3 regions of the Pelagibius sp. genome follow, and region 1 is predicted to be linked to each of the others. Evidence: riboswitches for the same ligand, from Rfam matches in the RefSeq annotation. Region 1 holds a riboswitch; each other region holds the start of a gene.
The links. Region 1 has a riboswitch for thiamine pyrophosphate ahead of thiE (thiamine phosphate synthase). Riboswitches for the same ligand answer to the same signal wherever they lie in the genome.
Positions count from the first base shown of each region.

Region 1 (10,489 bases):
TGGACGCGGTGAGCAACCATCCGCGCGGCACCGCCTACCGCGCCCGCATCGAGGATGAAGGCTGGGAACTGGCGGGCAAGACCGGCACCTCCCAGGTGCGCCGTATCACCATGGCCGAGCGCGCCGCCGGCGTCACCAAGAACGAGCAGCTGCCCTGGCGGCGCCGCGACCATGCGCTCTTCGTCGCCTACGCCCCGGTGCACAAGCCGCGCTACGCCTGTGCCGTGGTGGTGGAGCACGGCGGCGGCGGCTCCAAGGTGGCCGCGCCCATCGCCCGCGACATCCTGCTGGAAACCCAGCGCCGCGACCCCGCCGGGCGCCGTTCCCTGCCCATCGTGGCCCTCGATCAGCCGGTCAAGCAGGGCTGACGGCGATGCCGGCGGATATCTTCCTCTCCAACCGCAACCCGGAAATGACGCTGCGCCAGAAGATCTGGCAGCTCAACTGGGGCCTGGTGTTCCTGCTCTGTGTGATTGCCGGGGTCGGCTTCGCCATGCTCTATTCGGCGGCCAACGGATCGATGTCGCCCTGGGCCTCGCGTCAGTTGATCCGCTTCGGCCTCGGCATCGTTATCATGTTCACCGTCGCGCTCATCGATGTGCGCTTCTGGTTCCGCTACGCCTATCTGATCTACCTGGGCAGCCTGGCCTTGCTCTGCGCGGTGGAGTTCATGGGCACCATCGGCATGGGCGCGCAGCGCTGGATCGACCTCGGTTTCATCCGCCTACAGCCCTCGGAAATCATGAAGGTGTCGCTGATCCTGGCCCTGGCCCGCTATTTCCACGGCATCTCGACGGAGGACATCGGCCGTCCGACGTTGCTGCTGCTGCCTCTGGCCCTGGTCCTGGCGCCGGCGGCCCTGGTGCTGCGGCAGCCGGATCTCGGCACCTCCGGCATGCTGCTGCTGGCGGCCTCCGCCGTTTTCCTCTGCGCCGGGGTGCGTTGGTGGAAATTCGCGCTGGTCGCGGTCGCCGGCCTCGCCGCCGTGCCCATCGCCTGGCAGTTCCTCCATGCCTATCAGAAGGCGCGGGTGATGACCTTCCTGAACCCGGAGAACGATCCCCTGGGCGCCGGCTATCACGCCCTGCAGGCGATGATCGCCTTCGGCTCCGGTTCCGTTACCGGCAAGGGCTTCATGCAGGGCACCCAGAGCCATCTGAACTTCCTGCCGGAAAAGCAGACCGACTTCATCTTCACCATGCTGGCCGAGGAATTCGGCCTGGTCGGCAGCCTCGGCCTGCTGGCGCTCTACTTCCTGGTGCTGGCCTACGGCTTCGCCATCGCCTTTCGCGCGCGCAACCAGTTCGCCCGCCTGCTGGCCATCGGCCTGACCACCAATCTCTTCCTCTACGTCTTCATCAACATGGCCATGGTGATGGGGGTCTTCCCGGTGGTCGGCGTGCCCCTGCCGCTGGTCTCTTACGGCGGTACGGCCCTGCTGACGGTGATGATCGCCATGGGCCTCATTATCTCCTGCTACATCCACCGCGACATCCGCATCTCCCGCCGCGGCACGGCGGAGGTTTAGCGGGCCGTGTAAGGGGCCCCTTCGAGACGGGCTTTCAGCCCTCCTCAGGGTGAGGTGGAACGCTCGTCAACCATGCCCTCATGCTGAGGCGCGAAGCGTCTCGAAGCATGCGACCCAGCCCGAGACCGGCGCCTTGAAGCGCCCCAAAACCGGGGGACTCCCTCGAATCTTCCCCGAAAACCCGCTTTCGCCCGATTTCCTGCCTCAGCCCCCTCGACAAAGCCCGGCGGACTTGCTATCACCCCGCATCCCGGCGGCCGGAGCCTTCTTCCGGCCCTTGCCAGGTGCCCGCTTCGAGGCGGGCCAAAGCCGGGACCTCTTTGGGGGCGCATAGCTCAGTTGGCAGAGCAGCTGACTCTTAATCAGCGGGTCCAAGGTTCGAGTCCTTGTGCGCCCACCAAACCTTTCAGAGATTTCAGAACGGATCGCCGCTTCCTGTTCTCGATGCCGGGATGCCTGCTGATCCTTATTTGCCCCGCCGCCAGCCCCTAATCCGCCGCAATTCGGTGTAAGCTTCTTCTCATGGGCATAACGGAGATCACCCTTACCACGGCACTGTTGCTGATCGTGGTGGCCAGTGTGCAGCCTTTGGCGAAGCGCAGCGGGCTGCCGTTTACGGTGGTGCTGGCGCTGGCCGGAGTGGGCATCGGCCTCGCGGCGGCCTGGCTGCAGCGTCACCGGGTCGCCGATCAGGTGAGCCAGGTGGCCGAGGCGGTGATCGACATTCCCGTGTCGTCCTCGCTGTTCCTCACGGTGTTCCTGCCGATCCTGCTGTTCCAGGGCGCCGTCACTATCGATGCGCGGCGGCTGATGCAGGATATCGCGCCGGTAATCCTGCTGGCGGTCCTCGCGGTCATCGTCGCCCTGGGCATGATCGGCGGGGCGGTCTGGCTGGTGGCGCCCATGCCGCTGGCGGTCTGTCTGCTGTTCGGCGCCATCGTCGCCACCACCGATCCCTCGGCGGTGATCGCCCTGTTCCGCGACCTCGGCGCGCCGGCGCGGCTGACGCGCTTGGTCGAGGGCGAGTCGCTGCTGAACGACGCCACCGCCATCGCCGCCTTCAGTGCCTTTCTGGCGGTCATCCTGACCGGGCGGGACCTCGATTTCTGGATGGTCACAGAGTCCATCGTCGTCGGCCTGCTGGGCGGCGCCCTGGCGGGCTTCCTCGCCGGGCGCGCCGCCGCCTGGATGCTGGAGCGGCTGCGCTTCTACCGCGCCGCCCAGCTTACCATAGCGGTGGCGCTGCCCTATGCCGTCTATGTGATCTGCGACAACTACCTGGGCATCTCCGGCGTCACTGCCGTGGTCATCAGCGGGCTGGTACTGAGCGCCGTCGGCCGCTCGCGTTTTCAGGCCGAGACCTTCCGCTTTTTCGAGGAAACCCTGGCCCAGATCGCTTTCTGGGCGACCTCGCTGATCTTTCTGCTGGCCGCCCTGCTGGCGCCGCGCCTGCTGGCCGACGCGACGCTGCTTGATTTCGTCTACCTGCCGGTGGCGGTGATCGCCGCCCTGGCCGCCCGCGCGGTGATCCTCTTCGGCATCTTCCCGCTGCTGTCGTTCGTGCGGGTCACGCAAAAGGTCACCACCCAGACCAAGACGGTGATCATCTGGGGCGGCCTGCGCGGCTCGGTCACCCTGGCGCTGGTGCTGGCGGTCAGCGAGAACTTCTTCATTGATCCGGAGGTGAAACGCTTCATCGCCATCCAGGCGACCGGCTTCGCGCTCTTCACCCTGCTGGTGCAGGGCACGACCCTGAGCTGGCTGATGCGCCGCCTCGGTCTCGACCAGCTTTCGCCCATCGACCGCGCCTTCCGCAGCCAGGTGCTGACCCAGTCGCTGTCCAGCGTCGGCAGCAGCCTGCGCAGCTTCGCCGGGCGTTACGAGCTTGACGACGAACTGGTGAGCCGGGCGATACGGCCTTACAACGAGCGCCTGTCGCGGGTCGCCGAGGACGATTCCTTCGCCGCCGCCATCTCCGACCGCGACCGTCTGACGGTCGGTCTCATCGCGCTGGCCAATCAGGAAAAATCACTGTTGCTGCAACAGGGCTGGAGCGGCGGCCTGCGCTCCTCCCTGGTCGACCGCTACCTGCTGTCGGTGGAGTCGATGATCGACGCGGTGCGCGCCGACGGTCGCCTCGGCTACCTCCGTGCGGCGCGGCGCCCCTTCCGCCAGAGCCGCTGGTTCCGCTTCATCGCCTGGCTGCATTTCCGCCTCGGTATTGCCCGCCCGCTGGCGCTCTATCTCGGCCAGCGCTTCCAGTTCCTGCTGATCAACCGCATCATCATTCTGGAGCTCATCTACTTCCTGGAGTTCCGCCTTGCCGGCCTGCTCGGCGACCGCCTGACCGAGGTACTGGGGGAGATCGTCAACCTGCGCCTTGCGGAGGTCGAACGGCACCTGGCCGCCCTGCGCCTGCAGTACCCCAACTACGCAAGGGAGCTCGATCACGAGGTGCTCGAACGCTTTGCCTATCGCGAGGAGATCGAGCAGATCGAACAACTGCGGGGGGCCGGGATCATCAGCGAGGATCTGGCCCGCGACCTCAGGACCGAGGCCGGCAGCGTACATGCCAGCAGCCGGCGCCGGGCCCGGGTCGACATCAAGGCGACGACGCCGGAGCTGCTCTATGCCTTTCCGGTTTTCGCCGCGATGCCGGCGGCGGAACTGGCCGAGGTGGCGCGCAAGCTGCAGACCCGCGTCATTGCCGACGACGCCCATGTCTTCCGCCGCGGCGATCCGGGCGACGGCATGTACTTCATCGCCTCCGGTGCGGTGGAAATCCGCATCGACGAAGAGCAGCACCGGCTCGGGCGCGGCGATTTCTTCGGTGAGATGGCGCTGCTGGATCAGCGCCGGCGCTCCGCCGATGCCCGCTCCATCAGCTACTCGCATCTGTTGTTCCTGCCGCGCGCCGCCTTCGACGAGATCAGCATCATGCTGCCGGAATGGCGCGAGCAGTTGGCCGAGGTCGCCGCCGCCCGCCGCGCCGTGAACGAAGGACGGCAGGCGGAACGCGAGGAAACGGACTCGGACGGGCCGGAAGACAAACCTGAAGACGATTCAGAAGACAGGCCGGGCCCGCCGGGCGCCGAGGTGGTGACGCTTCAGGACGCCAAGAAGAACCGCGACGCCGAGGGTGGCTGACGGGGCAAAGAACGCCAATCAGATATAGCTGTCCTTTGGATGGATCAGGATCTCGATGGACGCGGTCGCGCCGACGAAGTAGCGCAAGCTCAGGCGAAGGGTGCCGTGGTCGATCGTCATATGCTCGGCGCCGTCGTCCGCCTCCATGGCAACCTTGTCGATGGTGGCGTTCATCCAGGCATCGGCCCCCGCCCAGTCGGGAAAGACGTTGCGCACCAGGGTGAGGGCATAGCGGCGGTTGTCCGCCGTCGCCTCGGGGTGGTCGTCCTCGCGCAGGGCATAGAGGTAGCGCAGGCCGACCAGGCCGTCGACCGGTCCCAGGGTTTCCAGTTCCGCGTGCGCGTTGTCGGAGAAGAAGCGGTCGCTGATCCAGCCGTTGTCGCCGCCATAGAGGCTGCCCATACCTTCGTCGCGCTGCGGGAAGGCATCCTGTAATCCGGTCAGAAGTTGCGACAGGCTGACGCCGAGGCTTTCCGGGTCGGTGTCTGTGAAGGCAGCGGGGCGCACAGTGATCGTCACCCGGCCTTCGGCGTTGTTGACGGCGATCCGGTAACCTTCGGCGATTTCACTGACCTCGGGCCCGTCGGGGGTCTTTTCAACCTGCTTTGTGGCGCGATGCGTCCATCGTTTACCCTCGCGCCATTCCGGCAGGGCGTTGCGGATAATTTTCCCGGCCCAGTGCCGGTTATTGCGGAGTTTCCGCTCCTCGCTTGGATCGTAGGAAAAGACGAAGCTGCGTAGCGCTTCCGGCGGGCCCAGCGTTTCCAGCGCAGTGTTCGGGTTGGTGGAGGGCAGCAGGTCGCTTTGCAGATTGTCGCTCGACTGCAGAGAGCCTTCGCCGCTGCGGATTACGGGAAAGTGTTTCTCCAGCGTTTTGATCAACTGGGGAATCGTGAAGCCGGGGGCTGGGTTGGCCGGCTCGGCCACCGCCTGGATCGATCCCAGAAGCGCGATTAGAAGAACCAGGATGGGGGAGAGGTTTTTGATCAGATCGGACATGGCGTTCTCGGACAGTAGGGGCTCAGACATCAGGGGTGCCCAGACAGCAGGGGCTCAGACAGAGGGGACGGTTGTGGCCAAGCAGAGCCGGAGTCTCTCTTTTGTCGCGCCCAGATGGGCTCCGGTTCAACGGATTTTGCTGTTTCGCCGCCAAAACTCAGCTGAAACTCCGCTGAAACCTAAAACCCTGACACCATCTGCAGCCCATCCGCATCGAACCGCGTAGATGCCTATAATAGATCCGGGCTGGATGGATTGTTCTCGCGATTCCATCCAACGTGGATCTGCTCTAACCATTTGATGCTGATCGGATTCTGACGTGAAACCCGCTGACCTGACCCCCGCTTTGCCCCGCTTTCGCGACGCCCGCAAAACCGATGCGCGCGCCGTTGCCCAGCTCATTGAGATTGCCGGTGAAGGCATTGCCTGGTTTTTCTGGTCTCAGGAAGCCGAACCCGGCCAGGACCCTCTGGAAGTCGGCGCCGCGCGGGCGGCCCGCGACAATGCCAATTTCTCCTATCGCAACGCGGTCCTCGCCGAGCGCGGCGATGCCGTCGCCGGGATGCTCCTGGGATATCGCCTGCCGACACCCAGCGCCGGAGACCTGGCGGCGTTGGCGGAACTGCCGGCCCTGCTGCGGCCCCTGCTGGAGCTTGAGTACCAGGTTCCCGGCAGCTTCTACATCAACGCCCTGGCGGTTTTTCCTCAGTTCCGGGGGCATGGGCTCGGCGGCGCGCTCCTGAGCATCGCGCAAGAGCGGGCGCGGGCGGCGGGCTGCGACAGCCTGAGCCTTCAGGTCTTCGCGGAGAACGAACGCGCCTTTCGGTTCTATCAGCGTCACGGTTACGAGGTGGTCGACCGCCGCCCTATCTTCGCCCATCCCTGTTACCCCTACAGCACCGAGGTGCTGCTGGTGACGCGTTCGCTTGCCGATGTCGAGGGGCGCGACTTGACAGCCTGGGCCTAAAGCGCCCATTCTTTTCAGACATCTCAACGGGGTGCCCGAAAGGGGCTGAGAGGCGGTCGCACCGCTAACCCGCGGAACCTGATCCGGTTTGTACCGGCGTAGGGATTTGAGAAGCCTTCCGCGACAAGCGCCAAAAGCTTCCCAACCTTCGCCGCAGCAAGACAGCGGAGACGAGGAAGGCTATGACGGCGTGAACAGCAGCGAGAAACTGAAGCCCGATCTGCGGGTTTACTTCGTGATCGGGCCGGATCATGCCGGCGACCGCTCCTTTGTCGAGGTGGCGGAGGCGGCGGCGCGCGGCGGGGTGACGGCCCTGCAGCTGCGCGACAAGACCGGCGATACGGCGACGCTTATTGCAGAGGCAAGAAAGCTGAAGCTGGCTCTGGCCCCCTTCGGTGTGCCGCTGATCGTCAACGACCGGGTCGATGTCGCTTTGGCGGCCGGGGCCGAGGGCGTTCACATCGGCCAGCAGGACATGGCCCCCGCCGATGCCCGCAAGCTCCTGGGGCCGGACCGGATACTCGGCCTTACCGTGCAGAACGCCGAAGAGATCGCGGCGATGGAGCCGGGGCTGTTGGACTATGTCTCCATCGGCGGGGTCTTTGACACCGCCAGCAAGCAGAACCCTCATCCGCCGATCGGCCTCGACGGTCTGGCGGATCTTGCCGAGGCGGCTGCGCTGCGCGCACCCGGCCTGCCGATCTGCGCCATTGCCGGAATTACGGTGGAGACTGCCGCCGCGGTGATTGCGGCGGGCTGTGACGGGATCTCTGTGGTTTCCGCCATTGCCGCGGCATCCGATCCCAGGGTGGCGGCGGGCGAGCTGCGCAATGTCGTCGATTGGGCGCTGGATGCACGGGCGGAAAGCGCATGAGCGTTCCCATCGCCCTTACGGTCGCCGGTTCGGATTCCGGCGGCGGCGCCGGCATTCAGGCGGACCTGAAGACCTTCTCGGCACTCGGTGTCTACGGGGCCTCGGTGATCACCGCGTTGACGGCACAGAACACGCGGGCGGTGACGGCCATTCATGCGGCGCCGCCGGACTTCGTGACAGCGCAGCTCGATGCGGTTTTTGACGATCTTGCCATCGGTGCCGTGAAGATCGGCATGCTCGGCGAAGCCCCGACCATCGAGGCCGTGGCGGCAGGCCTGCAGCAGCGTGCGGTCGCCCGGCTGGTGGTCGATCCGGTGATGGTGGCCAAGAGCGGTGATGCCCTGCTGGCGCCCGCCGCAGTGGCGCGCCTGCGCCACGACCTGCTGCCCCTGGCCGGGGTAATCACACCCAATCTGCCGGAAGCGGCGGCCCTGCTCGACGGTCCGGTACCGGCGGACGAGGTCGCCATGGCGGAAGCGGCGCGGGCGCTTCATGTCCTGGGGCCAAAGGCGGTTCTGCTGAAGGGCGGGCATCTTGCCGACGCGGAGAGCGTCGACCTGCTGTTCGACGGGGAACGCCTGCACCGCTTTTCGGCGCCGCGGATTGCGACCGCCAACAGCCACGGCACCGGCTGCACGCTCTCGGCCGCCATTGCAGCCGGTCTTGCCAAGGGCCTGCCGCTGCCCGGCGCGGTGGCGGAGGCCAAGGACTACCTGAACCGTGCCCTGGCCGCCGCCGACTCACTGGGGGTCGGCAGCGGTCATGGGCCGGTCCACCACTTCCATGCGTTCTGGCAGGGAAAGGAGCAGGAACGTGAAACCCGATAGACCTGCCCGGCGCCGGGTACTGACCGGCGGGCTCGCCGCCCTTGGTACGGCCGGTCTGGCGGCGCCGGCCGTTGCCCGTTCGGCCCGGCTCTGGCGCATGGCAACCTCCTGGCCGAAGAACAGCCCCGGTCCGGGAATGACCGCTGAACGACTGGCCGAGCGCATCACCACGATGAGCGGCGGCGCGCTTCGGGTCGAGGTCTTCGGCGCCGGTGACCTGCTGCCGCCGCTGGAAGTTCTCGACGGGGTTTCCGGCGGTACGGTGGAGATGGGGCACAGTGCTTCGTTCTTCTGGCGTGGCAAGATGCCGGCGGCGGCTTTCTTTACCGCCGTGCCGTTCGGTCTGACGCCGGGCGAACATGCCGCCTGGATCACCCAGGGCGGCGGCCAAGAGCTGTGGGACGAACTCTATGCCCCTCTTGGCGTGAAGCCTCTGATGGGCGGCAACAGCGGCATGCAGATGGGCGGCTGGTTCACGCGGGAGATCACTTCCCTGGACGATCTGCAGGGCCTGAAGTTCCGCATCCCCGGCCTTGGCGGTGAAGTCTACCGCCGCCTCGGCGCGACGGCGGTGGTGGTGCCGCCCGGCGAGATCTTTGCCGCCCTGCAGTCCGGTCTCATCGACGGTGCGGAATTCCTCGGGCCCTGGAGTGACGCCGCTTTCGGCTTCTACAAGGTCGCGCCCTACTACTACTGGCCCGGCTTTCACGAGCCCAATGGGACTGGTGAATGCCTGATCAACCAGGCGGCCTTTGACGCGCTGACGCCCGAACTGCAGGCGATTGTGACCGCGGCCTGCGAAGCGGAGAACGCTTACGCGCTGGCTGAAGCGGACTGGCAGAACGCCGCGCGCCTGAAGTGGCTGGTGGCGGAAAAGGGCGTGCAGCTTCGTGCCTTCCCATCTGACGTGATGGCCGGGGCGCGGCAGGAGGCCGTGGCTGTGCTGGATGATCTCGCCGCGCGCGATCCCATGTCGGCCAAGATTCTGCCGTCCTACCGCACGGCGCTTGAGCGGGCGCGGGACTGGAGCCGGGTTGGGCAGGGTGCCTTCCTGGCCGCACGGGATGGATGATCAGCCCGGCATGACGCAAGAGGCGCCGTCGGTTTTCCTGCGCAGGGCCGCCGTCCGTTTTGACGGCCGGCCGGTTTTCGAAGGCCTCGATCTGGATCTGCCGGCTGGACGCTGGATCTGCCTGCTGGGCGAAAGCGGTGTCGGCAAGTCGAGCCTGCTGCGCCTGATTGCCGGCTTGTGCGCGCCGCAAGAGGCGCAGGGGGCGCTGTCTTGCAGCGACGGCTTGCCGCTCGCCGGGCGGGTCGCCTACATGGGCCAGGGCGATCTTCTGGCGCCCTGGGCCACGGTGCTGCAGAACGTCCTGCTTGGTGCGCGCCTGCGGGGCGGACGGTCCGCGGAACGCGCCGGGCAGGCACGGGCCAGAGAGGTGCTGGCCCGGGTCGGCCTCGCCGGCCGCGAAGACGCACTACCGGCGCAGCTCTCCGGCGGGATGCGCCAGCGCGTCGCCCTCGCCAGGACGCTTTTCGAGGACCGCCCGGTTGTTCTGATGGATGAGCCGTTTTCCGCCCTTGATGCCGTGACCCGGCATCGGCTGCAGGGACTGGCGGTGGAACTGCTCCACGGCCGCACGGTGCTGATGGTCACCCATGACCCCCTGGAGGCTTTGCGCCTGGCGGATCGCATCGAAGTTCTGGCCGGCTCGCCGCCGCGGCTTCGCCCGCTCATGCCGCCGGTGGGGCGGGCACCGCGCCCGCTCGACGATCCTGCCCTTGCCAAGCAGGTGGAGGCCTTGTTGTCGGCTCTCGGCGCGCCTGCGGCAGCCGCATGAAGGGCGCTCGGGTTCTCGTTGTTGCGCTGGGCCTGCTTTTGGCGTGGGAAGCGCTTGTGCGTGTCACCGCCGTGCCGCCTTTCATTCTGCCGGCTCCCTTGGCCGTCACCATACAGATAGTCTCGCAGGCCGAGCTGCTTCTGCATCATGGCTGGATCACCGCCGTCGAGATTCTGCTCGGCCTGTTTTTCGGCACGCTGGTGGGCATGGCCTCGGCTTTACTGATCGTTGCCTCCCGCCCGGCCCGGGCCTGGCTGATGCCGCTGCTGGTGATCAGCCAGGCCCTGCCGGTTTTCGCCTTGGCGC
Region 1 is NZ_OZ252224.1:797,969-808,457, forward strand. It holds gene mrdA (penicillin-binding protein 2) at 1-368, shown strand, start outside; gene rodA (rod shape-determining protein RodA) at 374-1,528, shown strand; tRNA gene ACP146_RS03910 (tRNA-Lys) at 1,853-1,928, shown strand; gene ACP146_RS03915 (cation:proton antiporter) at 2,051-4,675, shown strand; gene ACP146_RS03920 (hypothetical protein) at 4,694-5,704, opposite strand; gene ACP146_RS03925 (GNAT family N-acetyltransferase) at 5,994-6,641, shown strand; TPP riboswitch at 6,659-6,764, shown strand; gene thiE (thiamine phosphate synthase) at 6,832-7,515, shown strand; gene thiD (bifunctional hydroxymethylpyrimidine kinase/phosphomethylpyrimidine kinase) at 7,512-8,342, shown strand; gene ACP146_RS03940 (TRAP transporter substrate-binding protein) at 8,329-9,414, shown strand; gene ACP146_RS03945 (ABC transporter ATP-binding protein) at 9,425-10,183, shown strand; gene ACP146_RS03950 (ABC transporter permease) at 10,180-10,489, shown strand, end outside.

Region 2 (10,489 bases), 1.3 Mb from region 1:
CGTCAGGAGGAGGATTGTTCAGGGCGCTGCGTCCCGGCGGCGGCGGGAGGCGCGCTGGCGCTGGCGCGATGCGCGCCGGGTCCGACGGCGGCTGGTAAACGGCAACCGGACGCTCCCGGCGCCGGGCCCAGAGCAGCAGCGTCAGCACGAACATCACGGCGATCGCCGCCATCATGTAGAGCTGCCGCTCTTCAATCCGCGAAACGGCCGGAACGATTGTAGACTCCGATGCCGTTTCCAACCTGCTGCGTGCCTCGGCCAATTGTTCCTGCAGGGCGCCGGCTTCTCCGTCGCGGGCGTTCAAGGCCGCACCCAGTTCGTCGACCTGGGCCTGGAGGGCCGCAACCTGCTCCTGCGCTTCGTCCAGTTCACCGACTTGGGACTTGAGGGCTTCGACCTGCCGCTCGGCCTCATTCAACACGCGGACACGCTCTTGAAGTGCGCTGACCTCCCGCTCCACCGGCTCAAGCGCGTTGATCCTTGCATTCGCCAACGCCAGTTCCCGCTCTGCGGCATTGAGAGCCCGGTCACGCTTGGCAAGTTCCAGCGCCGGGTCGGGTTGGCGCATCGCCGTTTTCAGACGCTCGGCGAAAGCCCGGAACTCCGCCGTGCCGGAGGCGCCATATCCGGCCGCGCCAAACTCCGGCCTCAGCAACAGTGCCTGGACCGGAAAACTGGCCGCAACGTCGTTCTGCAGGGCCTGACGTGCCGCCCGGGTCTCGACCCTCCGGACAAGGCTGGAAAGGCTCGGCCCGGTTTCGTCAAGATAGGGCAGAGCCTCGGCCGGCTGCGGGTCCGGCAGGCCGGCGGGCCGCTGCCCCGCCCGGGGACTGAGGATCGAGGTCTGGCGGGCCTCGACAATCTCCTCCGCCGCCCGTTCGACCGTGCCGTCGGGAAGGGTCCTCTGCAACCGCGTCAGCCGCAGGGTCGGATCGAGCATCAGCCAGCCCCGGGTAACGGCAAATCCGTCGACGAGCGCCACGTAGTTCGACCAATCGTCGCGCAGGGTCTCGGCCGGCCCGGCACCAAAACGCGTGGCAAAGTCGCGCCGCAGACCGCGCACCTCCGTAAAGGCGCGCATCTGCCGCCGCGCCCAGTCATGGCGCAGCCCGGGGTCGCCCTCGGCGATGCGGCGCATCGAAAGACTGAGATAGCGGTCTTTCAGAAAGAAGTAGCGCGCCAGTTCAGCCCGGCTCGCGCCCTCTTCGGTAATCGGACCCAGGGTGCCGGCGCGCCGCACATGCTCGTCGAACCAAGGCCAATTCCGGGCATCGTTGACCTGAGAAAGCGCCTGAATCAGAACCGGCAAGAGGACATCGCTGTTCTGTGCCTCGGGACGGCCCTGCCGGCGCTGCGCGCGCACCAGGCTCGGCAGCCAGCGCCCGTCCAGCCGATCATCGATCTCGATGTCACCCCCTTGGGAAATCCGAAGCGATCCCTCCGGCAGGTCGACGATACCCAGACGGCCGCTGCCGAGCAGATCGGTCAACTGGCCCGCCATGGCGGCATAGGAGGACTGGAGGTCAGTCCACCGCGACGCGGCGAAGCCGTTGCTGTCGCGCCCGGCGATCTCGCCGTAAAATGCCGCGAGTTGCCGGAGTTCGTCTATCGCCCCTCGCAGATCATCGGCGCTCAGAATGCCGGAACCGGCGCCATCCTGGGTGGCAGCGTTTTGGGCGGCGGCGTTTTGGGCGGTGAGGCCGGCAGGCGCGGCAAAGATCAACAGGCAGACCAAGGCAAAGCCCCGCAGCAAGCGAATGCTTCGCGCGGACGTTGCGTCAACGGCCCTTAGATTGCAGTCTGTCTGCGCCGACCCCATTGCACCTTGCTAAGCCATCCTCTGACGGCGATTTGTCGCTCATTGCTGTGTTCAACCCGGTCGGCGCCGGTACTCCCGACGGGGCGGGCCGCCACGTTCGTGGCAAATTAGAGTATTTCCGGCGCATCCGGTAGTACCGGGGTGGCGGGAATGCGGATTAGCCCTCGCCCACCTGCCGCGGCGCGTTGCCCAGGAAGGCGCGCAGTGCCGCCGGCTCACCGGCGCTCAGCACAGCCTGTGTTTCCCCCTGGGCAACGACACGCCCCTCATAAAGAAAAGCGGTCCGCGCCGCTATGTGCTGGGCATCCTGCGGATTGTGGCTGACGATAACGACAGTCAGGCCGCGCTCCCGGCGCAATTGGTCCACCAAATCCAGCATGCCCCCACGCAGCCCCGGGTCGAGCGCCGAGAAAGGTTCGTCGAGCAGCAGCAGGGGTTTTTGCCGCACCAGACTGCGGGCCAGGGCGACCCTCTGACGCTGCCCGCCGGAGAGCTGTGCCGGCAGACGCCCGCCCATGCCGGCCAGTTCGACGCGATGCAGCGCCTCCTCCACGGCCGCACGCTCGGCCGGCCCCAGATGCAGACCGGGATCGAGGCCCAACCCGACGTTCTCGGTCACCGTCAGATGGGCGAAAAGATTGTGTTCCTGAAACAGGCTGGTGACCGGGCGCTCGGCCGGGCTGAGGTTTGTCACGTCGCGGCCCTCGATTTCCACCCGCCCGCTGCTGGGCGTCTCGAAGCCGGCGATCAGGCTCAGCAAGGTCGACTTCCCGGCGCCGCTGGGCCCCAGCAAAGCCAGGCACTCGCCTCTGGCGACCTTGAGATCGAAGACCATGGTCATGTCTTCGTAGTGGAAAGTCAGGCCCGCGACCTCAAGCATGGCGTACCCGCCTGCGGAAACGCATCCGCCCCAGGCCGTATTCGATGGAAAGGAAAAGCAGCAGGCAGAGCAACGAAAGAACCGCTGCGATCACCGCCGCTTCAGCCATGCGAAAACCGCCCATCGCCTGATAGAGCAACAGCGGCAAGGTGGCAAAATCCTGGCTGCCGAAGAGCGCGATGACCCCGAGGTCTCCCAGCGACAGGGTCGCCGCCACCGCCAGCGCCAGGGCGATGGGGCGGCGCAGACTCGGCCATTCGATCAGCCGCAGACGGTTCCAGCCGGCAAGGCCAAGACTCTGGCAAAGACGGTCGTGCTTCTGCGCCTCGGCCATCATCGGCCCGCCGAGAAAGCGCACCACAAAGGGCAGCGCCATCAGCGCATTCACGAGGATCACCAGCGGCATGGCGAGCGCAAAGACATCGGTGACGTGCCGCAGCATGACGAAGAGCCCGGTGGCCAATACGAAGGGCGGCACAACAAGGATCAGCGAGGCCGAGAGCTCCAGCCGATTGGCCGCCGCCGGGCGCAACAGGCGGTGACGCAGGCTGCGGCTGCTGATCAGCAAGGCAGCCCCCAATAGCAAAGCCAGGACCGCCGAGGCCATGGCGATGGTCAGCGACTGGCCGAGCGCACGCCAGAGGGCCGGATCAGTGAGTACGCTTGCCGCCTTGGCATTGAAGCCCGCCAGAACCACCGCAGCCAGCGGCAGGAGCACGAAGACCATGGCGCCGCCGATCATCGCGCTGTCCGCCAGCCGACCCGGCCAGCCGGCGCGGTCCGGCCGTGGATAAGCGCGCCCTTCGGTCAGCGAGAGGTTACCGGGCAGCGAGAGGTGCAACACCGCCAGAACAATGCCGCCGCAGCAGACAAGCTGCACCAACGCCAGGGTCACCGCGCGCCCGAGGTCGAAGTCGAAGCGCAGGGCCTGATAGACCGCGACCTCGAGGGTCGTCGCCTTGGGACCGCCGCCCAGAGTCAGCACCACGGCGAAGGAGGTAAAGCAAAGCATGAAGACGAGACCGGCCACACCGGGCAGAACCGTGCGCATGGCAGGCCACTCGATCAATCGGAAGAGATCCCGCGACCGCAGACCGTATTGGCTGGCGACGCGCCAGCTTTCCGGCGGCACCGTATCCAGGGCCTGGAGCAGTATCCGGGCGACAAAGGGCATGTTGAGAAAGCAGTGGCCGATCAGGATGCCACCCAAGCCGTAGAGGTAATGAACGCCGGAAAAGCCAAAGGCTTCCAGGGCCTCGTTGACCCAGCCCCGGCGGCCATGCACGGCGACGATGCCGAAGATGGCGACGATGACCGGCACCACCAAGGAGAGGCTGAAAATGCGGAGCAGCAAACCACGGCCCGGAAAGCGGCGCCTTGACAGGGCCCTGGCGAGGGGGATTGCAAAGGCCACCGACAACAGGGTGGAAAGCGCCGCCTGCCAGAGTGTGAACCAGACCACGCGCCAGAGATAGGGCTGTCCCAGGTTGTCGGCCAGCGCCAGTCCGCCGGCGGTCAGCCCCAGGGCCAGCAGCGCTCCGCCGACGAGGAGCCCAACAACGCTGAGCGAGAGACTCGCTGGAAGCCACCAGGGCATGGTCGCGATCAGCCGGTGTCGGCCGCTACCGACTGACGGCCTGTAGCCATTCCTCTATCCAGGCCTTGCGGTTTTCAGCCACTTCCTGCGAAGGGATCAGCAGGGGGCGCGACGGGTAGTCCAGCTTGCCGTATTCGCGCGGCAGGCCCTCAGGCAGATTGATCACCGGATACATCCATTGCCCGGTCGGAATTGCCGATTGAAAGGCCGGGCTGACCATGAAGGCGAGAAACTGCCGGGCCAGTTCCGGCTCCGGCGCCGACTTCGGGATGCCGGCGATCTCGACCTGCATGTAGTGGCCTTCCTCGAAAGCAGCGGCCTGATAGCGTGCGGAGTCCTCGGCAATCATGTGATAGGCCGGCGAGGTGGTGTAGCTCAGCACCAGCGGCGCCTCACCCTCCAGGAACAGGCCGTAGGCCTCGCTCCAGCCCTTGGTGGTGGTCACCGTTTTGCGCGCCAGCTTGGCCCAGGCCTCGGGCGCCTTGTCGCCATAAACGGCGCGGACCCAGAGCATCAGGCCAAGCCCGGGCGTCGAGGTGCGCGGGTCCTGCACGATGATCTTCAGATCGTCCGGCGCCTCCACCAGTTCCTTCAGGCTCTGCGGAGGTGCGGTCAGGCTCTCGGTATCGTAGACGAAGGAAAAATAGCCGTAATCGAAGGGCAGAAAAGTCTCATCGTGCCAGGCGACCGGCAGCACAAAACCCTCCGCCGCCAAGCCGTGCTCGGCGAAAAGTCCGGTCTCTTTGGCCTCGGCCATCAGGTTGAGATCGAGCCCCAGGACGACATCGGCCTTGCTCGACGCCCCTTCCAGGCGCAGTCGGCTGAGCACGCCCACCGAAGAGTCGACGGCCACGAAATCCAGTAGGCAATTGCAGTCGGCTTCGAAAGCTTCCTTGATTTGGGGGCCAGGACCCCAGTCGGAGGTGAAGGAGTCGTAGGTGTAGACGGTCAGGCGCTTCTTTGCCTCGGCCGCCTCAAGAACGTCGGGGGCGCCGGAAAGGCCGGCCGTTATGACGGCGGCAAGGCCGAGGGCCGCCAGGAAACTGGGAATTCGCATAACATCGCTCCATAGCGCTATGGGGCGGCTGGCTTTGAGGTGGGTCTTTTCCGAAGAGGCCTTCCGCTCAAATCCCTCCGCCGGCATTACCCGGGTCAGGTTCATCGGGTTGACCGGGCGGCAGCACCGCCCCGATCTCTCAGCCCAGAGTCATCAGACCACTGTGGTCAGACCGCTTGGGCACCCCGTTGAGACAGCGCCAGACTAGGCCCCGCCCCCGGCCTTGGCAAGGCCCCGGAAAGGACGGAGAAGAGCCGGAGGAAGGGCCAAGGTCCCGCGGGCACACTTCGATATCAGGCGAATCTTGGAGCAGACGATCCGTGCTTTATGGCAGCGACAAGCAACCCGGAGCACCGTGCCATGATCACCTGTTTCATCCGCTACGAAATCGACCCCTTCAAGAAGGAGCTCTTCGAGATCTACGCGCGCAATTGGGGCCAAGCGATACCGCGCTGCGGCGCTGACCTCATCGGCTACTACGCGCCGCACGAGGGTTCGGCGACCACCGCCTACGGTCTCTACAACGTTGCCAGCCTGGCGGACTACGAAGCCTACCGCGCCCGTCTGGCCGCCGACCCCTTGGGGCGAGAAAACTATCGCTTTGCCCGAGAGGAACGCTTTATCCGCCACGAGGACCGGATGTTTCTGCGCATCGCCTCCGCTCCCCATGCGGATTCCGTCTAGCCGAGCGGTAAGGATCTTGTATCCGGCGGCATGGGAGACCAGGGCGGAAGTCGCCCTGAATCAGCGGCCAAAGCTAGGCAAAGCCTTCCATGGCGGCAATTAGTGCCGCCTATTTTCAACTTACTGACCTCGGCGCTCACACCTCTTGCAGGCTCAATCTAAGGGTTTCAAAGGGAGTCAAAGCGCCTAAAAAATTGATGTTTCTTGGCATTCTTCTTGCTGAAGTTGCAGCGGTGACTCTTCGCGGATCACCGGGGGATCCCGATGAACGGAGGATCAGATGACAACGATACAAAGTGGCATTCCTCTCGCCGAGGCACGCGAGATCAAACCGCAGCTTCATCGGCTTAATGACCTGAAGGAGACCGACCCCGAACGCTGGGAGATGATGCAGCGTGCCCTGCAGACGCGCCCAGAGGAGCTTTCGGCAACCGAGAGGGCCGCACAGATCGCAAAGCAGCGCGCTGTCCCGGTGCATACCGTGTATCGGGTCAACGGCGAGGTCGTCGCGTTGCACCAAACCAATGGCTGGTCGACAACCAAAAACGCCGACAGTAGTGCCCGAATCGTCCCCGGACAGGGCGATGCCGATAAGGTCGGCCGAGAGCTCGGCCTGACCGGCGATGCGCTGAACGACTTCGTCGCCACGCACATGACCGCCAATCTCAAGAAGAAATACGGCGCGGCCCTGACGGTCGAGACCTACCCCAACGCAGCCACCGCGCCAAGCGTCGGCGAGGTGCAGGACGAAATGTTCGGTATCACAAGTCATCGCGACACGGTGCCCGGACGGATGTCCCGCGTTGCGATGGACACCGAAAGCTGGGCAGCGCTGCTGGACCGGTACCGCTAGGCCGACCGACCGTTTCGCCGATCTAGCGGCCCGCCGTAACCTCGATCTCTACCAGATACTCGGGGCGGGCCAGGGCGGCGATGACCAGGGTCGTCACCGCCGGGGCCTCATTGCCGCCCCAGCGGGCCTGGCGGATCTTCGTCAGCGCCGGCAGGTTTCCCGCCTTCGTCAGATAGTAGACCACACGGACCATATCGTTCATCGAGAGATCGACGGTGCTGAGGAGCGTCTCCACGCTGGCCATGGCCTCATGGCATTGGTCTTCGAAAGACTCATGCGTGACCCCTTGCGGGTCGACACCGATCTGACCGGAAATGAAGAACAGCTTCTGCGGCGCCTCAAGGGCCACGGCATGGGTGTAGATCCCTTTGAAGTCGTTCCCCACCGGGCGGATCGAAGGGGGGTTGTGACGTTGTGGCATGACTTATCCTTCCTATAGACGGAGCCTTCGGGGGCCTCCCGGTCTACCGTCTTTGATGTGATTTCAGGCTGAAGGGCTTTCCGGCTTGGCGCACCCCTCGCGCAAGATTTATCGATAAAAAATAATATCTTGCGGGGTAGCGCAAACGATATAAGCTCACGCCTTCTGTGAGTTTAAGTAACAGAAAGACAGGCGATGAGGCTTCCCTCGCTACGGGCGATCCAGGCCTTCGACGCGGTGGCAAGGCACAGCAGTTTCAGCCGCGCCGCCGACGCCCTGGCCGTGACCCACGGCGCGGTCAGCCGTCAGATCCGGGGCTTGGAGGAACAGCTCGGCAGCACCCTCTTCCACCGGACGGCAAGGGGTGCCGGGCTCACCGACGACGGCCGAGTGCTGTTCCGCGCCAGCCGCGAAGCTTTTGCCGCGCTGGAAAACGGCGTCGCCGAGCTGGAAAGGCGCAAGACCGACCAAACGGTAACCCTCTCCCTCACCACCTCCCTGGCGATGAAGTGGCTGCTGCCCAGGCTGCCGGACTTCAGGGCGCGCCATCCGGAGATCGCCATCCTGCTGGACACCAACGACGCCCCGGTCGACTTCACCGATAAGACGGTGGACGCTGCCTTGCGCTTCGGCAAGGGCGACTGGAAGGGCCTCCATGCCAGTTTGCTGGCGCGGGAAGAGTTGGTGGCGGTGGCGGCACCCGGGTTGATCGGTGATCGGCCACTGCCGATCGAGCCTTCTGCGCTCACAGCCCTGCCGCTGGTCCATGACGATTACAACCCGGGCTGGGAGCCTTGGCTGGAAAGAGCGGGTGGCGGCGCCAGCGGCGAAACGCTGCCGGGAGACCGCTACGGCGATACCGGCCTCTTGATCGCCGCCGCCCTCGACGGCCAGGCTGTCGCCCTAGTCCGGCGCCTGCTGGCCGCGGACGACCTTGCCGCCGGGCGGCTGGTCCAGGTCAGCGATGTGACACTGCCTCTGGAGCGGGCCGTCTACTTCGTCTGCCGGGCGGGCGATGAGGTCCGGCCGGCGGTTGCCGCGCTGCGGGATTGGCTGCGCGCCGGCCTCACGCCATTTCGGGACAACGCCTAAGTGGCTCCCTGCAGTTTGCCGATCTGGCCCTTGTCTGCCGGACCGCTTGATTGCATGAAGGCGCGGTCGCCCAGCCCCTGATACAGAGACCGCCATGCCGGACGCGCGAGAGAACCCGAACCAACCGACCGATGCTCCTCTGGGCGATCCCCTGCCCGGCTGGATGCCGCCGCCCGCGCCGCCGCGCTCGGCAATGGCAGGCCGTCTCTGCCGGGTGGAACCGCTGAGCCCTGAGACCCATGCTGCCGACCTCTTCGCCGCCTATGGCGCCGACCGGGAAAACCGCATCTGGACCTACCTGCCCTACGGGCCCTTCGACGATCCGGCGGCCTTTCGCAAGTGGATGGAAGCGACCTGCCTCAGCGATGATCCGCTGTTCCATGCCATCGTCGATCAGGCCGCCGGAAAAGCGCTCGGTGTCGCCAGCTATCTGCGCATCGCCCCGGCGGCAGGCTCCATCGAGGTCGGCCACATCAACTACAGCCCCGCCCTCCAGGGCACCGCGATCGCCACCGAGGCGATGTACCTGATGATGGCCCGGGTCTTCGATGAATTGGGCTACCGGCGCTATGAGTGGAAGTGCAACGCGCTGAACGCCGGCTCCTGCCGCGCCGCCGAACGTCTCGGCTTCACCTTCGAGGGAGTCTTCCGCCAGGCCGCGGTGATCAAGGGCCGCAACCGCGACACCGCCTGGTACTCCCTGCTCGACCGGGAATGGCCGCAGGCCAAGGCCGCTTTCGAAGCCTGGCTGGCGCCGGCGAACTTCGACGGCGACGGGCGGCAGAAACGCGGGCTGAAAGAAATTAGAGACAACTTGTAATCAGGACTTCTAAGGCTTTTGCGCCCATGACAATCTCCGGGAATTGGTTAGATTATTCTAATCCAAGGGTTGTGGAGAGTCGTTTTGGGGTACTTCGATGCGCTGGCAAGCAGTTGTTTCAAACATACAAAGTCCGGAAAACCCGCCTTTTATCCCTGGGGCAAGTTCGGCAAGGGATATGAGATCGACACGGAGACACGACATCACGAGATAAAGCAAGGCGTCATCCGCTACACCATGGCGCTCATCGCCGTTACCATCGCGGTCGGGGTAGCGCTCAAATGGCAGGGGCTGATCCTCATCCCCATCGTCGTACTTCCTTACATCTTCCTGGTCCGCAAGTGGACCAAGGGCCTGCAGGTCACGACCGAAAAGCTGACCTTCAGGGAAAGTTACGAGACTCAGGCAAAGCGCCATCACCCCGCCGTGCTTTGGGTCATGCTCGTCGCCTCTCTGCTGCTGACGGTCAGCAGCGCCCTGGCCCTGAGCATCGAGGGGCATCTTGTTTTCGAGATTCTCGGCCTCACGCTCTTCGGGTTTTGCACCCTGGTCTGCGCCTGGATGCTGATCGCGCGCCGGCGCGGTTCCTGAACCGAAGCCCCGAAGACGCGCTCAGTTCGTCCAGGGCGCGTTGTAGAGATTGATGGCCAGCTTGATCGCGGTGCCGCCGAGGATCAGCAGCAGGACCCAGACCTTGGAGAGACTGGCCAGGGCATAAAAGGTCTTGGCGTCGTTGATCTTGGCCTGCTTTTCCGGCCCCTCAACCATCTTCTCGGCCTGCTGCTCGCGGTACCAGCCGCGCAGCGCCTGCGACGTCACATAGAGCGCCGCGGCCGCCAGCATCATGTCGGCGAGGAAGCTAAACCAGGGCAGGATGCCGTCGCCTTGCAAGGACCGCGGGCCTATTCGATGGAGATCTTCAGGGTCTTGTTCATGGCCAGCGCGATCTGCGCCAGGGAGGCGACGGTCGCGCCCTGCTTGTTCACCTTGCCGCCGGCCAGCTTGGAGACGAAAGCGGGGTCCAGGCCGGTCGCCTGCTGCAGATCGCGCAGGCTGCCGGCATAGGCGTTGAGGGCCTCGGTGACCGCGTCCGCCACCTCCATCCGGGCCACGATGCGCGCGCTCGCCCGCAAGGCCTCGACATCCGGGTCGGTGGGATCGGCGCCCTGCGCCCGGGGGGCCGGCCGCAACCTGCTGACTGCCATGGTCTGCTCCTTTCCGGCATTCTATCCACCTTCTGTTGTCAAATTAAACAACAAAACGGCA
Region 2 is NZ_OZ252224.1:2,074,322-2,084,810, reverse strand. It holds gene ACP146_RS09945 (DUF2336 domain-containing protein) at 1-1,753, opposite strand, end outside; gene thiQ (thiamine ABC transporter ATP-binding protein) at 1,977-2,699, opposite strand; gene thiP (thiamine/thiamine pyrophosphate ABC transporter permease) at 2,692-4,296, opposite strand; gene thiB (thiamine ABC transporter substrate binding subunit) at 4,322-5,353, opposite strand; TPP riboswitch at 5,408-5,551, opposite strand; gene ACP146_RS09925 (NIPSNAP family protein) at 5,681-6,037, shown strand; gene ACP146_RS09920 (hypothetical protein) at 6,318-6,890, shown strand; gene ACP146_RS09915 (RidA family protein) at 6,913-7,311, opposite strand; gene ACP146_RS09910 (LysR substrate-binding domain-containing protein) at 7,507-8,403, shown strand; gene ACP146_RS09905 (GNAT family N-acetyltransferase) at 8,498-9,223, shown strand; gene ACP146_RS09900 (hypothetical protein) at 9,308-9,814, shown strand; gene ACP146_RS09895 (hypothetical protein) at 9,836-10,114, opposite strand; gene ACP146_RS09890 (hypothetical protein) at 10,126-10,428, opposite strand.
Region 2: another riboswitch for thiamine pyrophosphate. It lies ahead of thiB (thiamine ABC transporter substrate binding subunit); the one in region 1 lies ahead of thiE (thiamine phosphate synthase).

Region 3 (10,489 bases), 3.9 Mb from region 1:
AGCGGAATCGATTGGATTTGTGGCGAATTCCAACCGATCTTCAACGTCTCTTAACCGTTCTCTGATGAACTTTAACGCTGTCTTTAAAGCGTTTGAAGGGGGATGCCGGTCTTTGCCCACAAAGGCGGAGTTAACCGAGGAATTGGCACGGCTCAGGCAGCGGGTCGAAGAGGTCGAGAGCCTCGAAGCTGAGCGAGTCATGGCCGAAGATGCTTTGCGCGAAAGCGAAGAGCGTCTGCGCGACTTTGCGGCTGCCGCCTCGGACTGGTTCTGGGAAATGGATGCGGAGCTGCGGATCTGTTACCTCTCCGAACGCCTGCGTGAGGTAACCGGCGTCAATCCGGCGGAGGTTCTGGGGAAGTCCCGGCTCGAACTCGGCGCCGGCGATACGGATGCCGATAAGTGGGAAGCCCATTTGGCCGACCTGCGCGCCCACCGTCCTTTTCGTGATTTCCGCTATGTCTATGTTGCCGCTGATGGCGGGCGCCAATACTGGTCGATCAGCGGCGTGCCGCTCTTTGACGAGAAGGGCGTTTTCCTGGGGTACCGGGGCACCGGCCGCAACCTGACGGAGGAATACAACGTCCGCCGCATGGCTTTCGAGGCGCAGGACCTTCTTCTGCAAGCCGTTGAATCCTTTTCTGACGCAGTCGCTCTCTTCGACGCCGACGACTGCCTGTTGCTGTTCAACGAAAGTTATCTGGCGTTCCACCATTCCTCGGCGATGACCATCGGCCCGGGCATGCCCTTTGAGGAATTGATCCGCAATCAGGTCGAGAACGGCATGATTCCGGCTGCCTTCGGGCGGGAGGAGGCGTGGCTGGCCGAACGCATGGAGCGCCACCGCAACCCTTCCGAGGAAGTGGAGGTCGAACGGTCGGACGGAAAGTGGTTGCGCATTCGAGAGGAGCGAACGGCGAACGGTGGATTGTTCCTCACCGCCACCGACATCACTGAAACCAAGACCATCGAGCGCGCGGAGCAGGAGATACGCGACCGTCTGCGCGCGGTTATCGACCACCTGCCGGCCGGCCTGACCCTGAAAGATCAGGACGGCCGCTACCTTCTGGTCAATCAACAGTTCCGCGACCTCTTCGGCCTGGACGGCCGCGACCTTGTCGGTGCGACGGCCTTCGACAGTTTCAACAAGAGCGAAGCGGAGGTCTTCAATGCCCAGGATCGTATGGTCCTGAAAACCGGCATTCCCATGGAGGTCGAGTCGGAGGTGACGCGCCGTGACGGCAGCAAGGTTCTTGCGATGGTCACCCGCTTCCCGGTGCTGGATTCAAAGGGCGCTGCGATCGGTGTCGGCGGTATCCAGGTCGACATCACCGAGATGAAGGAAAAGGAGCAGCAGCTTCGCGAAGCCCGTGACGAGGCCGAGCGGGCCAACCGCGCGAAGTCGACCTTCCTGGCCAACATGAGCCACGAGCTGCGCACGCCGCTGAACGCCATCATCGGTTTCTCGGAGATCATGGAGCAGGGCCTCTTCGGGCCTCTAGGCAACCCGCACTACAGCGAGTACGCCGAAGACATAAGGCGCTCGGCCAGTCATCTGCTGTCCATCATCAGCGACATCCTCGACCTGTCGAAGATCGAAGCCGGCCGCATGGAACTCCACGAAGAACCCATCGACATTGCCTCGGTGGTCGAGTCCTGCCTCACGATCGTGAAGGAGTCCGCAGCCAACGGTGGCCTGGTTCTCACCTCCGCTTTGCCGGAGACCTTGCCTTTGCTGCATGCCGACAAGCGCTCGGTACGGCAGATCCTTCTGAACCTCCTGTCCAATGCCATCAAGTTCACGCCCGCCGGCGGCACTGTCGTTGCGGAGGCGGCCTTGGAAGAAAGTGGCCGGATCGCGCTGACCGTACGCGACAGCGGGATCGGCATGGCCGCGGACGACATCGAGATCGTGCTGCAGCCTTTCGGGCAGGTTGAAGGCGCCCATACCCGCAGCCACGACGGCACCGGGCTCGGCTTGCCGATCACCAAGTCCCTGGCAGAGATGCACGGTGGCAGTATGACTGTGGAAAGCGTGGAGGGCGAGGGTACGGAGATCATTGTCCGCTTTCCGGCCAAACGGGTGGTCAAGCGTCCTGCCGGCGGCGGTGCGTCCTCGCAGCGTTTGGCCTGATCCGCATCTGCGCTAGAGCGGCCAGACCAGCAGAATCATCGGTACGCTCACCGCAATCACCAGGACTTCCAGCGGCAGGCCCATGCGCCAGTAGTCGCCGAAGCGGTATCCACCCGGGCCGAGGATCAATGCGTTGTTCTGATGTCCGATCGGCGTCAGAAAGGCGCAGGATGCTGCCACCGCCGTCGCCATCAGAAAGGGGTCGGCGTTGACCCCCAGACGTTCGGCGATGGTGGCCGCGATCGGCGCCATGACCACGGCCGTCGCCGCGTTGTTCAGGATATCGGAGAGGGTCATGGTGACCACCATGACCACGACAAGCACTACGGCGGCCGAAAGTCCGGCGGTGACCGCCAGCAGGCTGTCGGCGATCAATGTGGTGGCGCCGGTGGTCTGCAGCGCCCCGCCGACCGGAATCAGCGATGCCAGCAGCACGATGACCGGCCAGTCGATGCCGTCGTAGAGTTCCCTGACCTGCAACAGCCCGGAGACCACCAAAAGGGCGACGGCGATGCCGAAGGCAATCTGTATCGGCACCAAACCCAGGCTGGCGGCGAGAATGGCAGCGGCGAAGATGGCGATGACCGCCGGCCCCTGTTTGCGCTTGCCGAAATGAAGTTCGCGTTCTGCCAGTGGCAGGCAGCCGAGGGCATGCACCAGGTCGGCCAGTTGCTCGGTTTCGCCGTGCAGCAGCAGCACGTCGCCCGGGCGGATACGAAACGACCGCAGACGTCCCCGGAAAGGCGTGCCCTGGCGCGACACCGCCAGGATGGTGATCCCGCGGCGGGAGAACAGGCGCAGGGAACCGACCAGGCGCCCGTCCAGGCGCGAGCCCGGCGCCACCACGGCCTCCATCAGGGTTGCGTCTTCCGGCGCCTTGACCTTTTTGCGGTCTGTTTCGTCGCGGTCGCCGATCACCAGGCCGAGCTTGCTGACGAACCTGTCGATCTCGTCGGGCCCGGCCTCGATCTTCAGGATGTCGCCGGCCTGAAGCTGCTTGCGCGTTGTCGCCGGGTAGACGCGGTCATTGCGGATCTGGTCCATGATGACGGCGTCGATGTCTTCGGTCAGTTCGTCGATTTCCTTTAGGGTCTTGCCGATGTGCGGGTTCTCGGCGGGTACGGTTACCTCTGTGATGTAGTTTTCGATGTCGAAGAGATCGCCGCCGGCCGTGCGGCCGCTGTCGCGCAGCGGGACGAGGCGCCAGCCGATGAGGGCTATGAAGACAAGGCCGGCGAAGGCGACCACCAGGCCGACCGGCGCATAATCGAACATGGCGAAGGGCTCGCCGCTCAGTTCGCCGCGATAGGAGGCGACGATGATGTTCGGGGGTGTGCCGATCAGGGTGACGAGACCGCCGAGAATCGATCCGAAGGAAAGCGGCATCAGCAGTTTCGCCGGCGAGCGGGCGACCTTGCGTGCCGACTGCAGGGCCATGGGCAGCAGAATACCCAGGGCCCCGACGTTGTTCATCATCGTCGACATCGCCGCGCCGAGACCGGCGAGAACGCCGACGTGGCTGCTGGTCGACCCGGATGCCGGGCGGATAAGGCGCGTGAGCAGATCAATGGCGCCGGAGCCGGAGAGAACACGGCTGAGGACCAGCACCGCCGCCACGGTGATCGTCGCGGGATGGCCGAAGCCGCTGAAGGCCTGGCCCGCCGGTACCAGGCCGGTCACGACCGTCGCCATCAGACAGGCGAAGGCGACGACGTCATAGCGCCAGCGACCCCAAACCAGCAGACCGAAGAGGCCTGCCAGAATGGCGAAGATCAACATCTGCTGTTCGGTCATTGGTGCCTTTGCAATTCTGTCTGGAAAAGGATGCGGTTTGCTGAAGCCCCAAGAGGCTGAAGCCCCAAGAGATTGTGACATTCCGATCAGAACGCCGCCAGCGCAAAGCCGCGCGCCCCTGGTCTGCGGCCCTGCAGATTGTGGTTTCCTTCGGCCGGGGCGATGGCTAAGCTCTTGGGATTAGTGAACTGGGGTGCCCGCTTTGTCGCGGGCTGAGAGAGTCCCATCGAACCTGATCTGGGTCATGCCAGCGAAGGGAGTTGTCACCGAGATGACCAAAGCATACAGCCTCTCATTTGCGGTCTCGGCCTCCCTGATAAAGGAAGGGAGCCAAGAGTGCAGATTGATCGCGTCGCGCCTCTGTTTGCGGAACTCCGCGAAAAAAGGCCGCTTGTACACTGTATCACCAATGACGTGACACCGGCCGTCATGGCCAATGTCCTTTTGGCCTGTGGGGCGTCGCCGATGATGGCGCGCGATGGCGCCGAAGTCGAAGAGGTCGTCCGGCGTGCCGATGCCTTGGTCGTCAACCACGGCACCCCGAGCCCGGCGCGCATCGATGCCGCGTTGAAGGCCGTGGCGGTGGCGCGGGATGAGGGTATCCCCTGGGTGCTCGATCCCGTCGGGGTCGGTGCATCGCGGCTGCGGCGCCGCGCTGTTGCGGCGCTCCTCGGCGAAGCGCCTGCCGTGGTGCGCGGCAATGCTGCGGAGATTGCCTTCCTGGCCGGAGAAGCGGCGGCCGCTCCGGGTGTCGATGCGCCGGAATCCGCAGGGCAGGATGGCGGGGCCGCGCTTGCCTTGGCGCAGGCGCAGGGCTGCGTGGTGGCGATGACCGGTGCCCAGGATTACATCGCCGGTCAGGGCCGGCTTCTTGCCGTCGCCAACGGCGACCCTTTGATGACGCGGGTCACCGGGCTCGGCTGCAGCACCACGGCCCTGATCGCCGGCTTTCTAGCGGTGGCGGACGACGCCTTTGCTGCAGCCGCAGCGGCGGTCACCCTGATGGGGCTCGCCGGCGAGCAGGCAGCGGCCGCGGCCCGTGGCCCCGGCAGCCTGGCAAGTCTCCTGCTGGATGCGCTTTACAGCCTGCAGCCCGCCGACCTCTGCCGTGCAGCGCGGTGGGCCGATGTGCCGTCGGAAAAGGCGGCGGAGGTAAAGACATGAACAGCTTCTCGCAGGACGCCTGGCAGACCATTGCGCCCCTCTACGGCAAGATTGCGGCGCTGCCGTTCAACCGCGAGCTGGCCGAAGGCAGCCTCTCGGCGGAGCGTTTTCGCTTTTACATTCTGCAGGACTCGCTCTACCTCGCAGGCTATGCAAGGGCGCTGTCACTGGCGGCGGCCAGGGCGCCGGATGCCGAGGCCGCGGCGATCTTCACCCGCTCCGCCCAGGGGGCAATCGAGGTCGAACAGGCCTTGCATGCCGGTGTCCTGGCCCGCTTTGGCGTCGGCCCCGAAGCGGCGATGCAGACCGAACCTTCGCCGAGTTGCTTCGCATATACAAACTTCCTGCTTGCCGCCGCCCAGAAGGATTCCTTCGAGGTTCTGGCGGCGGCGATCCTGCCCTGTTTCTGGATTTATTGGGAGATCGGCTGCCAGATCAGCGCGGCGGCCCAGCCCGGCAATCCCTACGCGGATTGGATTTCGACCTACTCCGATCCCGCTTTCGGAGAGGCGACGAAAGCGGTGATCGATCTCTGCGACCGGGCCGCGGCCGCGGCCGGTCCCGTCACCTGCGATCGGATGATGACCGCCTTCGTCCAGTCGTCGCGCTATGAATGGATGTTCTGGGACAGCGCCTATCGCCGCGAATCCTGGCCGGTCTAGAAAAGCGGTTTAAGGGTCTTTAAGGCCATGTCATGGCATGATTCCTTGATAAACCGCCGCCTATGGCCCCCAATAGTGCTGAAAGTCCGGGGTTGAGGGCGGCCAGGCGGCTGTAACGGAGAGTCACAACCCTGTGAGAGGCCTTTCGGCGGGATTTAGCCTCCCCATTTGACCTCCAAGCGGTCGCCGAAGACGGGTTTTACCCAGGCGCCCAGATCAGGTCGGGGGACCATCGAGACGTTCGGCAACCCCGCGACAGCGATACGGAGAAAGCATCATGAAAAAGGTTCTGCTGACCACTGCTTCCCTCGCCGCCGGGGCCTTTGCTCTCGGTGTCGCCTCTGTCTCGGCTGAAGAAGCCCAGGTCATCGAGCTGACCCAGACCGCCTGCCAGTTTGTCGAGATCGAGGCCGGCGGCGACCACGGCTACACATCCAACAGCAAGGCCGACTGCGACACGATCAATGCCGAGTCAGGTGCCGAGCGTCTGGCTTCCGCCAAGGTGCTGAACCTGAAGCCCGGCAAGTACATCTTCCGGGTCACCAACAAGAACGTGCCCTACGATCTCGGATTTTGGGTGCGCGAGCACGACTACGACTGGCGCAATCCCCTGCACAAGCTGAGCAAGACCTCGGTTTCCGGCGGCGGCCTCAGCACGGGGACGACCAAGGACTACGAAGTGACCTTGGAAGCCGGCGAGTACATCTACAGCTGCCCGCTGAACCCGACACCGGATTACAAGATCGTCGTTGAAGGTTGAGCTTCGGGATCGTGCCCGGTGACAAGAAGACCCGGGCCTTCCCCAGAACAAGGAACAACAAGATGGCCAAGACCATCCAAGCGGATATCTGCGTAATAGGCGGCGGCTCAGGCGGCCTCTCGGTCGCAGCCGGCGCATCGCAAATGGGCGCCAAGGTGGTGCTGATCGAAAAGGGCAAGATGGGCGGCGACTGCCTGAACTATGGTTGCGTGCCGTCCAAGGCGCTGATCGCCGCCGGCCATGCCGCCGACACGGTTCGCAACGCCGGCAAGTTCGGTGTCAACGGACACGAGCCCGAGGTCGATTTCCTCGGCGTGCGTGATCACGTCCGCGGTGTGATCGCGGCCATCGCCCCGCACGATTCGGTCGAACGCTTCGAGGATCTGGGTGTTACGGTTATCCAGGCCGCCGGCAGCTTCACCGGGCCGGACGAGATCGTTGCCGGCGATACCCGGGTCAAGGCCAAGCGCTTCGTCATCGCAACCGGTTCTTCCGCCGCGGTGCCGCCGATCCCCGGCCTCGACCAGGTTCCCTTCATGACCAACGAGACGGTCTTTGATCTGGCCGAGCGGCCGGAGCATCTGATCGTGATCGGCGGCGGCCCGATCGGCGCCGAACTGGCTCAGGCGCAGCGCCGTCTGGGTGCGCGGGTGTCGCTGTTGGAGATGTTTACCGTTCTCGGCAAGGATGATCCCGACGTCACCGCCTTCGCCCGCAAGCGGCTGGTAGAGGACGGTGTCGAAATCCACGAGGGGATCGCCATCAAGCAGATCAGCCAGGACGGCAACGGTATCGCCGTTGAGATCGAGGTCGATGGCAAACCGCAACGCATCGCCGGCTCTCATCTGCTGGTGGCCGCCGGACGCCGTGCCAACGTCAACGGCCTGAACCTGGAAGCGGCCGGCGTGACCTATTCCCCCAAAGGGATCGAGGTCGATGAAAGACTGCGCAGCAGCAATAAGAAGATCTTCGCCATCGGCGACGTTGCCGGCGGTTTCCAGTTCACCCACATGGCCGGCTATCACGCGGGCATCGTGATCCGCAATGCGCTTTTCAAACTGCCGGCCAAGGTCGACTACAAAGCCGTGCCCTGGGTCACCTATACCGATCCGGAGATCGCCCATGTCGGGATGACCGAAGCCGAGGCGCGCGAGAAGTTCGGCGATAAAGTCCGCGCGCTGAAGTGGTCTTTTGAGGAGAACGACCGGGCGCAGGCCGAGCGGGCGACCGACGGCCTGGTGAAGGTGGTGGTCGGTGCGCGGGGCAAGATCCTCGGCGCCTCCATCGCTGGCCTTCATGCTGGCGAGCTTCTCCAGCCCTGGGTCTTGGCGATCAGCCAGGGCCTGAAGATCGGCGCCATGGCGAACATCATCGCGCCCTATCCGACCCTGGGTGAAGTGAACAAGCGGGCGGCGGGCAGCTACTACACCCCAAGCCTGTTCAGCGAACGAACCCGCAAGATCGTCCGCTTTCTGCAGCGCTTCTAACGCCGCAGGCAGAGGCCGCGCGGCGGCCGGACGAGCGATTTTACCAAGGACACTCAATCCCACTGCCGGGGCGACGGCGCCCCCGCGGCAAGCCCGGAGTTTATCATGACCGACCATGTCCAGACCTCTGTTGGCCCCAGCTCTGTTGGCCCCAGCTCTGTTGGATCGAGCCCTGTAACCTCGACTCCCTCCGCAGCGCAGGGGTCGGGCGGGAAGCGCAAAAGCTCCGTAGTAAAACGCCTTGTGCCCCTGGCGGTCCTGGTGGCTGCGATCGGCGCAACCTTTTCCCTGGGTCTGCACGAGCACCTTTCCATCGACAGCCTGCGCGAACACCGCGCCTTTCTGAATGGCATCGTCGCCGATCACACCGTTCTCGCCGCTTTGGCCTTTATCGCGATCTATACGGCTTCAACCGCCTTGTCGCTGCCCGGCGGTGTCGTTCTGACCGTCGCCGGCGGCTTCCTGTTCGGCACCCTCTTCGGCGCGATCTATGTGCTCTTCGCCGCAACCCTTGGAGCCACGGTCGTTTTCCTGATCGCCCGCACGGCCCTGGGGTCCGCCCTGCGCGACCGCGCCGGCCCGTTTTTGCAGCGCATGGAGGCGGGCTTCAAGGAGAACGCCCTCAGCTATCTGCTGGTGCTGCGCTTGATCCCTCTGTTCCCCTTTTTCGTCGTCAACCTGGTTCCCGCTTTCCTGGGCGTGCCGCTGCGCACCTATATGCTCGGCACCTTCGTCGGGATCATTCCGGGAACCCTTGTCTTTATTCTGGCCGGCGCCGGGCTCGGTTCGGTCTTCGACCAGGGCGGCGAATTCACCGTCGGTTCTGTGCTGACGCCGCAGGTTGTTGCCGGCCTGGTGGGCCTTTCGCTGCTGTCGCTGATGCCGGTCGTTTACAAGCGCATCAAGGCCCGGCGCCGCCAGGGGTGAGCCGGGCCGGCGGGGCATTCAGGTGCGGCCGCGAGGGTGGCCCCCTGGCGCCCTTCCCGCCGGCTTGATATCCTGAGGCGGTGCAATTGCCGGGCGGCATGCCCGGCCTCGATGAAGAGGCGCTCATGCTTCGCCGCATTTTGGGTCCCTTGAAGGGGCTTCGGGTCTTTCGTTTTTCCGTTCTCGCAGGGCTGTTGCTCGCCGGCACGGTGGCTGCCGTCGCCGCCCAGGATATCCGGTTCTTCCGGGTGGGCACCGGTTCGACGGCGGGAACCTATTTCCCGGTCGGCGGGATCATTGCCAGCGCCATCTCCTCTCCACCGGGCAGCCGAAGCTGCGAGCGCGGCGGCAGTTGCGGGGTTCCGGGCCTGGTGGCGGTCGCCCAGTCGACCCGGGGCTCGGTCGATAACGTGCGCCAGATGCGCGACGGCAGCCTGGAATCCGGCTTCAGCCAATCGGATGTCGCCTTCTGGGCCTTCAACGGCCAGGAAATCTTCAAACAGGAAGGCGCCATCGCCAATCTCAGGGCCATCGCGAATCTCTATCCAGAGACGATTCATCTGGTGGTGCGTTTCGATGCCGGCATCAAGACGGTGGCCGACGTCAAGGGCAAGCGTATCTCCCTGGACCGGAAGGGCTCCGGCACCCGGCTCAACGCGCTGCTGGTGCTGCAGGCTTTCGGCCTGACCGAAGCGGATGTCGAGGGCGTGGCGCTCGCCTCCGGTTCCGCCGCCGATGCCCTGCGCGAAGCGGAAATCGACGGCTTCTTCTTCACCGCCGGCACGCCCGCCGCCGCGGTTCAGGAACTGGCCGAGGAGGCCCTGATCGATCTGGTGCCCATCGACGGCGGCGCGACCGAGGGTCTGCTGGCCGGCTCCCCCTTCTTTGCCAGACAGGTGCTGGCGAGCGGGACCTATCCGGGGATCGGCGAACGCGAGACGGTCTCCGTCGGCGCCCAGTGGCTGGTCGCCGAGAGCGTTCCCGAGGAAATCGTCTACGAGATTACCCGCTCGCTCTGGCATCCAAGCACCCGGCAACTCCTCGACAAGGGGCATCCCAAGGGTGCGCAGATCGTCTTGGAGAATGCCTTGGAGGGGCTGGGCGTGCCGCTGCACCCCGGCGCCGAGCGCTATTACCGCGAAGCCGGTGTACTGGAATAGGGCGCGCTCAGGAAAAGACGATAACCCCGGTCTCTTCGGCGGCCTCCTCGCGCCATTGCCGCATCAGTGGCCAGTCGGTCACCGTGCGGCAGTAGTCGGCCGCGGTCTGGCCGAGCGCCACGTCATAGGTGGCGAAGCGGGTGACCACCGGCGCGAAGAAGGCATCGGCGATCCCCGGCTCGCCGAAGAGGAAGGCCCCGCCGCTGCCGAAGTCGCGGCGGCAGGTTTCCCAGATCTCCTCAATACGGGTGACGTCCGCCCGCACCTCGGCGGCGAGGATATGGCCGGGATAATGGTTGTTCAGATCCATGGGCAGGGCCTGGCGCAGCGCCGGAAATCCCGAATGCATTTCGGCGGTCACCGCGCGCGCCCTGGCGCGCGCCGCCGGATCACCGGGCCAG
Region 3 is NZ_OZ252224.1:4,720,973-4,731,461, reverse strand. It holds gene ACP146_RS22085 (PAS domain-containing sensor histidine kinase) at 113-2,134, shown strand; gene ACP146_RS22080 (SLC13 family permease) at 2,147-3,928, opposite strand; TPP riboswitch at 4,108-4,204, shown strand; gene thiM (hydroxyethylthiazole kinase) at 4,265-5,092, shown strand; gene tenA (thiaminase II) at 5,089-5,754, shown strand; gene ACP146_RS22065 (hypothetical protein) at 6,032-6,514, shown strand; gene ACP146_RS22060 (dihydrolipoyl dehydrogenase family protein) at 6,577-8,001, shown strand; gene ACP146_RS22055 (TVP38/TMEM64 family protein) at 8,245-8,928, shown strand; gene ACP146_RS22050 (TAXI family TRAP transporter solute-binding subunit) at 9,054-10,088, shown strand; gene ACP146_RS22045 (glutathione S-transferase family protein) at 10,096-10,489, opposite strand, start outside.
Region 3: another riboswitch for thiamine pyrophosphate. It lies ahead of thiM (hydroxyethylthiazole kinase); the one in region 1 lies ahead of thiE (thiamine phosphate synthase).